3 regions of the Ochrobactrum sp. A-1 genome follow, and region 1 is predicted to be linked to each of the others. Evidence: riboswitches for the same ligand, from Rfam matches in the RefSeq annotation. Region 1 holds a riboswitch; each other region holds the start of a gene.
What was found. Region 1 has a riboswitch for thiamine pyrophosphate ahead of thiD (bifunctional hydroxymethylpyrimidine kinase/phosphomethylpyrimidine kinase). Riboswitches for the same ligand answer to the same signal wherever they lie in the genome.
Positions count from the first base shown of each region.

Region 1 (2,317 bases):
GATTTCCACGCTCTTGGCAATCACGGTGACGGCGTGGCCCTGATCGGTGAATTCGGCGGCGGTGGCCAATCCGGCAACGCCCGCGCCGATAATGGTAACGCGCATCAGACGGTCTCCCCTGTAGTTGTGTTCCAGAGGTTGTGGAAATGATGCACCGGCCCATGGCCGTGACCGACTTTCAATGTATCGGCGGCACGGATTGCGCCTTGCAGATAGGTATGTGCCGTTTGCAGTGCCTGTTCGAGCGGCAGGTTTTTTGCCAGTTGCGCCGCGATGGCCGAAGAGAGCGTACAGCCTGTGCCATGCGTGTTGGCAGTCAGGATGCGCGGCGCTTCGAGGCGCAGGGTGGGCTGGTCACGGCGGATCAGCAGATCGACGCAGATTTTGCCTTCCGCATGACCGCCCTTCATCAATACGGCTTTCGCGCCCATTTCGAGCAGAGCGCGGCCCTGTTCCTCGGCTTGGCCGTCGTTGCGTGCCGTATCGCAATCGAGCAGACAGGCAGCTTCGGGCCGGTTCGGGGTGAGAAGCGTGGCCTGCGGCAACAGTTTCCGGCGCAACAGCGCAATGGCGTTTTCGCTCAAAAGCCGGTCGCCGGATTTTGCCACCATGACGGGGTCGAGCACGATGGGCCCGGAAAAATGCGCAAGGCCGCGCGCGATGGCCTCGATGGTTTCCGGCACCGAAACCATGCCGATCTTCACCGCCGCGACATTGAGATCGCTGAATACGGCGTCGATCTGCCCGGCGACGATGTCTGCCGGGACATCGTGTACGGCGCTGACGGTGCGCGTGTTCTGCACAGTGACGGCGGCAATGACGCTGGCGCCATAGACGCCGAGCGCGGAGAATGTCTTGAGATCGGCCTGAATGCCAGCACCGCCGCCGCTGTCGGAACCGGCGATGGTCACGCATATCGGTATCGGCGACGCCCGGTCGCTTGTCGATGTTGTTCGGGAGAAACTGTGTTTTTGGTCCATATGTCGTCTCTCATTCCGAACGGAAGATGAGACGCCATGAACATGAGCGGAGCCTGAGCTCCATTGGGGAATATTCCCGGTCCGCGACGCGCCAAACTCCGTTCCCTACGCAGGTATTACCCGGATCAGGTTCAATGGGTTAACGCGAGAATGCGTCTCTCAGCCTCTTTCGAGACACCCCAACGAATTTTGCATCTGTAGGCATAGGCCGGAAGTTGAAGCTGGTCAAGCGATGGAAAAAGTGTGGCTTAGAAGAAATTCCTTAAATCGACCCTCGATTTGTATATGGTTTATTAAAATTCTCGGCTTTAATCTATGTTCGGGGTGCATCTTCCGCGTGTTGCTCATAGTGCTATGAAACAAGACGGCCTGCTTGTGAGATGGGTCGGAATTATCCTGTAGGATCAGTCGGATGAGGGGTTTGCGATGAGGAAGCGGAAGGGCGCTTCGGCTTCAGCTGAAGACACGATGGCGCGCGCGTCCGAACCGGACTTCCGCATCCTTTTTACAACCCATCCGACACCTATGTGGGTTTATGACCCGGAAACACTGCGTTTCATCGTGATGAATGACGCAGCCTACCGGCTCTACGGCTATACTGCTGACGAGATTCCGGGCATGACAGTGCTCGATATTCGCCCACAGACCGAACGGGATCGGATGCTTGCCGCTATACGGGACCGAAGCGATCTTGAGCGACCGGAGCGCTGGCAGCATCTGCGCGCCAATGGTGAAACCATCGACGTTCTGACCTATGGACGCCAGGTAATATTCGATGGCAAGGAAGCAATTCTGGCTATTGTTCAGGATAGGACAGAATTGGCGGCGGCCAATCGTCAGGCAACTCACGCCCAAACCTTACTGGACAGTCTCGTCAACAATCTGCCGCTAGGCGTCTTCGTCAAGGATATGCACGATGAGGGTCGTTATGTGCTCTACAATCAGGCAGCATCCGCGGCGAGCGGACAGCCGATAGACGAGGCTATCGGGTCAACAGACCTGGATCTTTTCCCCAAGCGCGAAGCAGCTGTCATCAGCCAGCAGGACCGAATGGCAATGCAGCGTCGGGAAGTGTTGAGTGTTGAACGCAAGATCGAGCGCAAGGATGGAACGTCGCGCACGGTGCGGATCATAAAATGCTCGATTCCGCCCGTCGAAGGGAATGAACCTCGTTATTTGATTGGTCTCCTTGAGGATATAACCGAACGGCGTGAGATCGAAGAACGCATGGCGCATATTGCCATGCATGACAGTCTGACCGGTCTGCCGAACCGCGCCTATTTCTCCCACCATGTTGAGGGACTATTGAAAAAGGGCGGAGATTCCCAGCCTTTCGC
Region 1 is NZ_JAKVQC010000003.1:1,414,289-1,416,605, reverse strand. Features, by position in the region: gene thiO (glycine oxidase ThiO) at 1-105, opposite strand, end outside; gene thiD (bifunctional hydroxymethylpyrimidine kinase/phosphomethylpyrimidine kinase) at 105-980, opposite strand; TPP riboswitch at 1,066-1,172, opposite strand; gene MKS82_RS08610 (putative bifunctional diguanylate cyclase/phosphodiesterase) at 1,407-2,317, shown strand, end outside.

Region 2 (2,317 bases), on a different contig from region 1:
GCATTGTGTCATCGCTCGGCAATCTCGCGAAAGGATCATCATCATGACCACCAACGTGCTCTCCGGCGCGGCGATCCCGGCTGCACCAGACAAGTATCATGTCTATCGTCCGTTGCTCGATCTGATCGGCTTTGCCGAGGGCACGGACAGGAAGCGTGGCTATAACGAGACGCTGGCCTACGGTGCCTTCACTGGCGGCGACGTCAATCTCGTCAACATGACACTACAAGAAATTGATGCTCTGCAAACCCGCATGCTGAACATCCCAAGAACCGCTTCAACTCGTCAGCCCTCGGTCGCTATCAGATGGTGCGCACCATCCGCAAGACGCTTGGTCTACCAACGTCCGCCCTGTTCGACGCCGCCATGCAGGATCGATGCGCCTGCTATCTGCTCGGCCTGCGTGGTATCGACAAGTATCTCGCAGGGCGACTTTCCCAAGATACACTCATCAACAATCTCGCACGCGAGTGGGCCTCGCTCCCGACCACCTCCGGCAAAGGTGCTTATGCCGGCCAGAACGCCGCTGTGAACCCAGACCGGGTGCGCCAGATCTTGGCTCAGGTAAAGAAGCGCCACCATGATACCCAGCCTGTCCGTGAAATCCTGGTGGAACGGGAAATCGACAAGCCGGTCGTGCCGATCACCGTCGAAGCTGAAATCCGCAAGCGCACCGATCAGTGGAGTTGGATCACCACCATCTTTGGCTCGGGTGGTGCAGGCCTTGCAGCTCTCACCGGCATGGACTGGCAGACCGTCGTCGCGATCAGTGCACTTGCCCTTGGAGGGCTCACCATCGCGCTGCTGTTGCGGCGCCAGATCGTGTGTGCCGTGAAAGATGTACGCAGGGTGATTGAGGGGGTGACTTAACACTCTACGAAGCTAATTTCGTTTTTCTATTTACTCACTTGAATCTAAATGCCGAAGAGCTTCAGCGAGAGGGGTTGTTTTCAGGTTAGCTCTCTGACCCTGTGCCTGGAGTCATGCGATTTTATAAAGTCAGCATGATATCAAAACAGCCGGCTTTTTATAGCTTATGCGCACAGTTAACGAGTGAACCATGTGTAATTGACGACTCAGACAGCGTTGGGTAATCTGAGATTTCCACCAGGGGTGTCCCGTCAAGGGGCTGAGATTCTGCTGGGCCGCAAGGCAGCGCAGTGACCCTATGAACCTGATCCAGTTCATGCTGGCGTAGGGACGGTGCTGATGCCTTCTCGGCCGCATACGGGAATCGGGCATGCATTTCCTCTCGTCAGCGCTGGTCTCCATAACCACGACACGAGGAACCTCGAAATGACGTCCAAACAAATCCCGACAGTTACGACCGGACCGCTGCCTGCTTCGTCTAAGGTCTTCAAGCCCGGTGTGCTGTATCCAGATATACGCGTGCCCATGCGCGAGATTGCCCTGCATCCCAGCGCCGGCGAACCACCGGTGACAGTATATGACTCCTCCGGTCCTTATACCGATCCCGGTGTCGAGATCGCTATTGAGCGTGGCCTGCCGCGTTTGCGTGAAAGCTGGATCATGGCGCGAGGCGATGTTGAAACTTACGACGGGAGACAGGTCAAGCCCGAGGATAACGGCTTTGTTTCCGGCGACCGGCTGGCACCTGAATTCCCTACCCGGCACCGGCCCTTGCGGGCATCTGGTGGCAAGGCCGTCACTCAGCTTGCCTATGCCAGGGCAGGCATCGTTACACCCGAGATGGAGTTTATCGCTATCCGTGAAAATCTTGGCCGCAAGGCTGAGCGGGAAGCACTGGCGCGAGACGGTCAGGATTTTGGTGCATCTATTCCCGATTTCGTCACGCCAGAATTCGTGCGCGATGAAGTGGCACGTGGACGGGCGGTCATCCCATCCAACATCAATCATCCCGAGGCCGAACCAATGATTATCGGCCGCAATTTTCTGGTCAAGATCAACGCCAATATCGGCAATTCGGCGGTAACATCTTCGATGGCTGATGAGGTCGAGAAGATGGTTTGGGCGACACGCTGGGGTGCGGATACGGTGATGGACCTGTCTACGGGGCGAAATATCCATAATATCCGCGAATGGATCATCCGTAATTCGCCCGTTCCGATTGGCACCGTCCCGATCTACCAGGCACTGGAGAAGGTCGGTGGTATCGCCGAGAACTTGTCCTGGGAGGTGTTTCGCGACACGCTGATCGAGCAGGCCGAACAGGGGGTGGACTATTTCACGATCCATGCCGGGGTGCGACTGCATATGATCCCGTTGACGATTGAACGCGTGACCGGCATCGTGTCACGTGGCGGCTCGATCATGGCAAAATGGTGCCTCCATCACC
Region 2 is NZ_JAKVQC010000002.1:36,579-38,895, reverse strand. Features, by position in the region: gene MKS82_RS00940 (hypothetical protein) at 367-870, shown strand; TPP riboswitch at 1,100-1,219, shown strand; gene thiC (phosphomethylpyrimidine synthase ThiC) at 1,297-2,317, shown strand, end outside.
Region 2: it holds a riboswitch for thiamine pyrophosphate, as region 1 does, so the genes downstream of both, thiC (phosphomethylpyrimidine synthase ThiC) here and thiD (bifunctional hydroxymethylpyrimidine kinase/phosphomethylpyrimidine kinase) in region 1, are expected to answer to the same signal.

Region 3 (2,317 bases), on a different contig from region 1:
CCAGCGTCAAGCTCTTTCGATTAATAAGGTTAGCGGCCTCAGCGCGGTGTTTCCTCCATCGCCAAGTTGGCGATAAGTATCGCCAATCCAGAATGCGCAGTAACACGAAGTGTTCCACGAACTACATTAGACACTGTCCATGAAGAGCCGAAGGGCAGTGTCACATTATCTAACGGCCACTCCGCATTTGTGATCGAAAGGCCTTCGACAGTGTTGAAATTAATCACACTGAACGGTGTTCCATCGGGAAAGTCATAGACATAATCTCCCGGCGGCAGGGGCCAGGCCTCCTCGGAGCCACTGGATAAAAGCACGTTCCGCCCTTTTGCCGCCTGCGCTGTCGCCATGGTCAGGTGCAGCAGCGTATGGTCGGTGCGCTGCCCGCCGAAAGCTCCACAGAGGATCACCCGATCCGCACCCCGCATATAGGCTTCCTCGAAGGCCAGTTCTCCATCCGTCATGTCCTTGGCGGCAGGGAACGTCTTTTGCGGCACGTGTCCATATTGCACTCGAAGCTCTGCGGAGGTCGAATCGAAATCGCCGAGCCACAGTTCCGGTTCGACACCAAGCGCCGCAGCATGCCTGATCCCGCTATCGGCAGCGAGAATACGCGCATCTGCAATTTGGCGCTTCAGGCGATCGGTCACGACCAGATCGCCGCCGAGGAGAATGACGAATGTGCTCATAAGCCGCTCATAACACGGGCTAATCCGCGCCGGAAGCCCGCATTCGCTGCCGGTGCGATACCCCGAAACATTATTGCCCTTCCCGTTGCGAAAGATTATTGTCGCAACCGCTCTAACGGGGTGCCGTCCGCTTCCGCGGATGGCTGAGAGGCCCAAAAGCATTTCCAGCAAAAGTGTAAAACGGTTTTGCGTCCAGAAATGCGGAAAAAAGGCCAACCCGCTGAACCTGATCCGGTTTGCACCGGCGGAGGGATTAGACGCTCCATAAACGGCGCTCAATCCTCTTGTAGTAAAAGAAAGGAAGTGCCGTGATGCGGCTTTTATCTTTGCTAGCTATTTCATTTTCCGCAGCTATGGCTTTCACGCCTTCAGCGCAGGCGAAAGACAAGCTCACCGTCTATACCTATGACAGTTTCGTTTCCGAATGGGGTCCGGGGCCAAAGGTCAAGGAAAACTTCGAGAAGGAATGCGGCTGCGAAGTTGACTGGATCGCCTCCGCCGATGGCGTTGCCCTGCTGAACCGTCTCAAGCTCGAAGGCAGCAATACCAAAGCCGATATCGTCCTCGGTCTCGATACCAATCTGACGACCGAAGCGCGCGCTACCGGCTTTTTTGCACCAAGCGGCATCGACCAGAGCAATGTGAGCGTTCCGGGCGGCTTTAAGGACGATATCTTCGTTCCCTACGACTACGGCTATTTCGCCGTGGTCTACGATTCGGAAAAGCTGCCCAATCCTCCAAAGAGCCTGAAAGAACTGGTCGAAGGCGATCCTTCGCAGAAGATCGTGCTGCAAGACCCGCGCACGTCAACGCCGGGGCTGGGCATGCTGCTCTGGATGAAATCCGTCTACGGCAATGAGGCGGAAGCGGCCTGGCAGAAACTGCAGAAGCGCATTCTCACCGTCACACCCGGCTGGTCGGAGGCTTATGGACTCTTCACCAAGGGCGAAGCCCCGATGGTACTGTCCTATACGACGTCTCCCGCCTATCACATGATCGCGGAAAAGACGGAGCGCTATAAGGCTCTGGCCTATCCGGAGGGTAATTATCTCCAGATCGAGTTAGCCGCTCAAACCACGACCGGCGCAAAAAATCCTCTGGCGCAAAAATTTCTGGCTTTCATGACCGGCCCCGGTTTCCAGGATGTCATTCCTGAAACCAACTGGATGTATCCAGCCGGCAAGACTTCCGCCCCACTTCCAGCCGCTTTCGACGCACTGCCGAAGCCCGAAAAGACGCTTCTCCTCCCTTCCGACGAAGTCGCCAAGAACAGGAAGTCATGGGTCGATGAATGGCTGGCCGCGACCAGTAAATGACGACATTTCCGGCACAGCACCGCACGAAGAACATATCCGCCGCGAAGCCCGCTGCGGGTGCACTGGCGCTTGTCTTTCTGGTCATGCTTGCCGGCGGCGCGCTTATCGCATTGGCATTTGAAGCGGGCAGCGGCGGCTTCGATGCCGCTGCCAATTTTGACACCTATCTATGGCGGGTTGCTCGTTTCACGATCCTGCAGGCAATCGCTTCAAGCCTGCTTTCCGTGCTGTTTGCGGTTCCTGTCGCCCGCGCACTCTATGCCGAAGCAAATTTTCCGGGGCGCGGGCTTATTCTGCGCCTGTTTGCCCTGCCGC
Region 3 is NZ_JAKVQC010000004.1:450,876-453,192, forward strand. Features, by position in the region: gene MKS82_RS11785 (thiamine diphosphokinase) at 39-686, opposite strand; TPP riboswitch at 793-956, shown strand; gene thiB (thiamine ABC transporter substrate binding subunit) at 998-2,002, shown strand; gene thiP (thiamine/thiamine pyrophosphate ABC transporter permease ThiP) at 1,999-2,317, shown strand, end outside.
Region 3: it holds a riboswitch for thiamine pyrophosphate, as region 1 does, so the genes downstream of both, thiB (thiamine ABC transporter substrate binding subunit) here and thiD (bifunctional hydroxymethylpyrimidine kinase/phosphomethylpyrimidine kinase) in region 1, are expected to answer to the same signal.